DNA from 2 places in the Bacillus sp. Marseille-P3661 genome. Region 1 is predicted to be linked to the other one. Evidence: riboswitches for the same ligand, from Rfam matches in the RefSeq annotation. Region 1 holds a riboswitch; the other holds the start of a gene.
What was found. A riboswitch is a leader RNA that binds a small molecule or an ion and turns the genes downstream of it on or off. The one in region 1 is predicted to bind S-adenosylmethionine.

Region 1 (3,405 bases):
GATGTTTTGCCATCAGGTGGCTCTAAAGCAAATGGAATAAAAGTAATAATCGATCATTTGGGGTTTAATAATGAAGATGTCTATGCTTTTGGGGATGGCCTAAATGATATCGAGATGCTAACGTATGTGGCCAATAGCGTTGCAATGGGAAATGCCCATGATGATGTTAAAAAAGTAGCAAAACATATTACCAAGGATGTTAGTGAAGATGGTATTGTGTATGGCCTTGAACTGGTAGGATTATTGAAATAATCGAATTTAATCTTTTGGGGGCTCTAGTGTGACAGGCTAGCGTATTTTGTATCTTGTGAAAAGGCAGCTTTGGGCTGCCTTTTTGTTAATAAAAGTCTCTTTACCCATATATCGGATTCCATTCGATTTTTCCATACTTTTCATTTTCATAGAGCTGAATTTTAAAACGATTTTTTTTATAAAAACGGATCAATCGTCCGAGGTGGCCCCAATCTCTTTCGGCAAGCTCACCATAAATGAGCGCCATATTTTGTTGGATTGCAATGTCTTTAAGATATTTCATACATATCGTACCATACCCATAATTTTCTGGCCCTTTGATATCAGCTATAAAAATGGTGTGGTCTTTTTTAATAATAGTTTCCATACAAAAATCCCATTTTCCGAGATACGCAGTTTCACAGTCTTTAATTAAGATTTTTAATGAGCGTTTTTGCATTAAGCTATATACGATAACCCATTTTTCTTCTTTTGTTTGTTCAATACCCAGTATTTCGGCCTTTTTTGCGATTTCTTTTATGTTATCTTGCATACGCAAAAGTTGGTTTTCCATTTCACGCGATTTATTCAAAAGTTCATTTTTTCTAGTATTTAATGCATTTTGTAATACTCGTGTATGTCTAGGTAGCATAAATTTTACCTCCTTACAATTACTATCGTAACATATTAGAATTTGTATTTGTTGTTTAGAATGAATTACTAGAAATTTCATGTCGAAATATGTTGTTAAATTGTTAGAAATATAGTATTATTTAAAAATAATTTAAAAATTACTTTTTCAGATCTGGCAAAGAAATTGGCCCGATGAAATCTAACAACCACTAACTTCATAGAATGTTCTAATTCTAGCAAGCAATTTTTGAGGAAAAGTTAAAGTTTCTTCTTGTCGAAGTGGTTTTTTATTTTTTCTATATTAGTATATGGTACTAAAACATTAAATTCCAGTTGATCTTTTTAATGCTTTACCGTATTATTATATTAATAAACTAAAGTGTTAAACTATAATATAATCTCCTTATCGAGAGAGGTGGAGGGACTGGCCCTTTGAAACCTCGGCAACGGGTTCTTTTGTTTGAATACCGTGCTAATTCCTGCAAGTTTTTTAACTTGGTAGATAAGTTGAGCGGTATGATTAAATACTACCCTCTTCTTGTGACTATAGAAGAGGGTTATTTTTTTAACTAGGAGGTTCGCTTTGTGATTACCTTAGAAAATATTACAAAGACATATGATAGTGGTGGACAAAAGGTTCATGCTTTGAAAAATGTAAATTTAACTGTAGAAAAAGGTCAAATATACGGCGTAATTGGGTTCAGTGGTGCAGGAAAAAGTACGTTAATTCGCTGTGTGAATTTATTAGAAAGACCTACAAACGGAAAAGTAATGATTCAGAATCAAGATATAACGACGATTCCGAAAAGCGAGCTAAGAAAGGTACGTCAAAAAATTGGTATGATTTTCCAACACTTTAATTTATTGCAATCAAGAACTGTATTTGGAAATATAGCCTATCCTTTACAATTAGCAAAAGCTCCTAAAAAACAAATACAGGAACGAGTAACGGAGCTTCTTGAATTTGTTGGATTAGCCGATAAAGCAAATATGTATCCAGATCAACTATCAGGTGGACAAAAACAAAGGGTGGGTATTGCAAGAGCCCTTGCAACATCACCAGATATCTTACTTTGTGATGAAGCAACATCTGCACTTGATCCGCAGACGACAGATTCAATTTTAAAACTTTTAAAGCAAATCAACCGTGAATACGGTATTACTATTATGATGATTACTCATGAAATGCATGTTATTCGCGAAATTTGTGACCGTGTAGCTGTAATGGAATATGGAAATGTAGTAGAAGAAGGAAGTGTATTTGATGTCTTCTCACAACCTAAAACGCAAACGGCCCAAAACTTTGTGAAAACAGTAATGCAGGATGCAATTCCTTCTAGTGTGCTTAGCCTTCTAAACAATAAAGAGGGAGGCGCAAATGTATATAAAATTACATTTGTTGGAGAAAATGCTGGAAGTCCAATTCTCTCTGAGGTTGCTAAAAAGTATAATATCGATGTAAACGTGCTATATGGCCAAATTACTGAGCTACAAGAAAGACCCTTTGGTAACTTAATCGTAGAATTTATCGGTGACCAACAAGAAATTAACAAGGCGGTTGCTTACGTAGAAAGTAGGGCATCAATTAAGGAGGTGATCAATCATGGGGGTTAATTGGGATACGTTTTGGCTAAAGATAGTTGAGGCAACATGGGATACAATTGTGATGGTTGGTTTTTCCCTACTATTTGCTACTATTATCGGTGTGCCATTAGGTATTGCGTTAGTAGTAACAAGAAAAGGCCATTTGCTAGAGCAAACTGTTGTATTTAATATTTTAAATGGTATTGTGAATATCTTTCGTTCAATCCCATTCATCATTCTTATGGTTGCGATCATACCGTTTACAAGATTTATAGTAGGTACTTCAATAGGTACTGCTGCAGCAATTGTTCCGCTGATCATATTCTCTGCACCATATATTGCTAGATTAGTAGAGAGTTCGATCCTAGAAATTGATCCTGGTATCATCGAAGCTGCGGAAGCGATGGGGGCAACACCTTGGCAAATCGTTTTTCAAGTTTTAATACCAGAAGCGCTAAGCTCACTAATATTAAATATTACGATTGCCACAATTGGTTTAATCGGTGCATCTGCAATGGCAGGAGCTGTAGGCGGCGGTGGTTTAGGTGACTTGGCTATTGCTTACGGTTACCAACGCTTTGAAACAGAAGTTATGATCATCACTGTAATTATCCTAGTTGTAATGGTTCAAGGGTTACAATCTCTTGGAAATAAACTTTCAAGGGTTATAAGAAGAAGATAAAAAAGGAGATAGGAAAATGAAAAAAACTTTAACATTTTTATTAAGTTTAGTTTTATTAGTAGGAGTGGCTCTAGCTGGTTGCTCAAGTAATTCATCTGCACCTGAAGAAACAACAACGGAAACAACTGAAACAGAAAGCACAGAACCTGTAAAAATCACAGTTGGATTAAATGGCTCAGGTGTACCAATTTGGGAGTATGTAAAGGAAAAAGCAGCAAAAGAAGGCATTGAAATTGAAATGGTAGAATTTGCGGATTACGTTCGTCCAAATATGG
Region 2 (3,405 bases), on a different contig from region 1:
AACACCAAAACAACCTAATGTATACCAAAGCACCGCTGTACCATATTGATAAGCTAAGCCTGGAACACCGATAAATAAATTGGCGCTCGAGTACGAAGCTGCAAAGCTTGCGCCGACAACGATGGGATTTACTTTTCCACGAGCCGTTGCAAAGCCTGTCATTGACTTACTAAAACGATTTCCTTTTTTCCCGATCCAAACAACAACTCCAAAATAACCAATCAATAGGATAATAATCGTCCAAAATAAAGACCCCGTTACTGTAGGCATTATTTATCGCTCCCCTCTTTTGTTACATAAGATTTCTTCCATATAATTAATCCAACGGTCCAGCATAAGGCTATCAGTGCAAAGTAAGTATAAATCATCGTTTTCATCCTCCATAATTGTTTTTCTAGTAAAAACATTCAGTTTATAAAAATCTTCAGTCTTTTGTATTTACGCTATTAAAAATGCAGTAGTTTCGTTTATTACCGTTCGGTTTGGTTTACTTCTACCAGCTTTTTGGAACTTCTATTAAAACAGCCATGCCTTGGCCGCCACCGCCGCAAAGCGATGCGATTCCCTTGCCGCCACCTCGGCGTTGTAGCTCCTTCGCTACTGTTAGGACAAGACGAAATCCTGTTCCACCCAGCGGATGACCGATGGCAATCGCGCCACCATTAACATTCACTCGGTCATAGCCAATTCCTAGCTCGCGGCAGCTTGCAACAACAACACTTGCAAAAGCTTCATTGATTTCAAATAAATCAATATCATTCAAAGTTAACTTGGTCTTCTCCAACACCGCTTTAATGGCTTGCGCTGGCTTTGTATGCAAACTCGTATCGGGACCAGCAATTTCAGCCCATCCTAGAATTCGTGCTAAAGGTGTTTTGCCAAGATGCTCTGCTTTCTTTTCGGTGGAAACAATTCCTACACTTGCTCCATCTGTCATTTGAGACGCATTCCCCGCTGTGATCGTACCGTCTTCGACAAATGCCGGTCGAAGTGTTTCTAGTTTTTCTAACGTAGAATTGGGTCGAATGCCTTCATCGTCTGTAAATGTTTTCCCATTCAGTATTAATGGAACAATTTCATCTTGGAGCCAACCTTTTTGTTGCGCAGCAGCTGCCCGTTCTTGTGATAGCTGTGCATATTCATCTTGAGCTTTTCTATCAATCTTAAAGTCTTTATTTTTCAAATCTGTTAACACGCCCATTGAGTCGTCTGCTAACGAACACCACAAACCATCGTTAATTAATGTATCCGTCAGTTGCAGTGGTCCCATCGATTGTTCCTTGCGAAATGGCGCCGTGTACGGGGCATTTGTCATGGAGTCAAATCCACCGGTTATGTATAAGTCTCCTTCTCCAAAATGAATACGTCGCACTGCATCCGAAATTGAAGCTAAACCAGCTAAACAAACATTATTTAATGTAATCGCGGGGACTGACAACGAAACGCCTGCATCGATTGCGACTCTCCTAGCCGGATTCTGACCTTGCCCCGCTTGAAGTACTTGAGCTAGTAAAACACCATCCGCCTCACTTGCCACTTCTGGTACACGTTTTACTAATTCTTTTACAGCTAAAGTCCCAATTTCCTTTGCCTCTAAACCAGCTAAGCTGCCTTTCCACTTCCCAAAAGGTGTCCGAACCCCTTCTAGAATGACCGTATTCATATGCTCGCTCCATCCTTTCGTATAACTTTAATTTTTTCCATATAAAAAACCTCTTTCCAAAGAAAGAGGTTGAAGTCATAAACCATTGCGGCTTCGCCCTCTTATCTTTCAGACATTCCTGTCTGTTGGAAGTAGCACCATTCCCATATAGGGCGGTTGCCGGGCGTCATAGGGCCAAATCCCTCAGCCTACTCGTGATAAGAGTAAATATTTATTTTTTTACTGTTAAAAATTATTCGTTAATTTGATAAGTTAAACAATAACAAACTATAAACAGCACGTCAATAGTTTTTTTGTGTTTTTTAAAACGTATTTTACTGGGTGGCGAGATGTTAATGTTAGATTAAGAAACCTTGAGCAACTTTTTTTATTTTCCTATAGCCAATATGCAATTGTATCTAAAATTCCTAGGACGATCATGAACACTCCCGCGGTTCTTTGAATAATGGTCCCTATTTTCCTTCCTTTTTTCTTCATAGCAGACCCACTCATATCAAAATACCAAATTAAAAAGATCGCTATTATTATCGGTAATGAAGTACCGATTGCAAATATACTAGGTAAAATAGCTCCAAAAGAAGTAGAAAGTACAATAGGCATTAATGTGACAAAAAACAAAATGAACATAGTTGGACAAAAGCCTAACGAAAAGCCTGCCCCCATAAAAAACGCCCCTGTTCTCCCCACTTTTAAACGTTCCGGAATATTTCCGAGTGTTAACGTCCAATTCATTTTAATGATACCAAGCATAAACACACCAATTAACATAAGAATAGGGCCGATTGCTTTTCGAATCCACGGAAAAATTAACGTGAGGTAGTCTTGAAATTCCTTTCCTAATAGCCAGACAATAAAACCTAGCCCAGAGAAAACAACCATTTTTCCAAGTGTAAACCAAATCACGTCTGACCAAGCTACTTTATCTTGAAGGGAACGATTGCTATATATTGTGATTGCTCCAAGATTTCCTGTAAATTGACAAGGAGCCAATGCACCGACCAGTCCTAGAAATAAAGCAGCTAATATAGGGATCCCTTCAAATCCATACGCTAATTTTATTAATGGTTGGCTTAAGAAATTACTGATTTGACTTAGTATCGCATACATTTGATCCCCACTCACCCTTTCACTACTTGCCACACACGAAGAATATAGCTTGCCTACCATTATTATACTGCTCTTTTAAAATCCAAACAGTAATCAATGTAGTTCATGGGAATTTTAATATAATTTTGGAACCTAAAAACCACTATTGCAACGAATACTATTATAGACTGTAGTTTTAAGGAGAAAGGGGAATCATGGTAAAAAAAATAATTCTATTAACGTTAATTCATATTTTATTAACAGTGCAACTTCCAAATAATATATTCGCTCAGGATGGAAACGAAAGTTTGAGGATTGATAGTGAAGCAGCTGTATTAATGGATGCAAATACTGGATCTATTCTATACAGCAAAAACAGGAATACATCATTATATCCAGCGAGTTTAACTAAAATTGCAACAGCTATTATTGCAATTGAAGAAGGCGATTTAGATGATCTTGTTACAGTAAGTGAAAATGCAAGAAATATAGAAGGTACACGAGTTTATTTAGAAATTGGTGAACAAGTTCCCTTGCATAAGCTTGTGCAGGGAATCTTAATTAGTTCTGGTAATGATGCAGCAATTGCAATAGCTGAACACTTCGATGGGAGTTCTGCTGCTTTTTCCAATAGAATGAATGAATTTATTCAAAAT

Region 2: another riboswitch for S-adenosylmethionine. It lies ahead of C1724_RS02480 (acetyl-CoA C-acyltransferase); the one in region 1 lies ahead of C1724_RS15130 (methionine ABC transporter ATP-binding protein).

Annotation. Positions count from the first base shown of each region.
Region 1 is NZ_LT965954.1:825,157-828,561, reverse strand. It holds gene C1724_RS15140 (Cof-type HAD-IIB family hydrolase) at 1-252, shown strand, start outside; gene C1724_RS15135 (hypothetical protein) at 353-883, opposite strand; SAM riboswitch class I at 1,265-1,373, shown strand; gene C1724_RS15130 (methionine ABC transporter ATP-binding protein) at 1,450-2,478, shown strand; gene C1724_RS15125 (methionine ABC transporter permease) at 2,468-3,130, shown strand; gene C1724_RS15120 (MetQ/NlpA family ABC transporter substrate-binding protein) at 3,147-3,405, shown strand, end outside.
Region 2 is NZ_LT965953.1:549,819-553,223, reverse strand. It holds gene C1724_RS02485 (sodium:solute symporter family protein) at 1-270, opposite strand, end outside; gene C1724_RS02480 (acetyl-CoA C-acyltransferase) at 494-1,663, opposite strand; SAM riboswitch class I at 1,762-1,867, opposite strand; gene C1724_RS02475 (urease accessory protein UreH domain-containing protein) at 2,039-2,770, opposite strand; gene C1724_RS02470 (D-alanyl-D-alanine carboxypeptidase family protein) at 2,965-3,405, shown strand, end outside.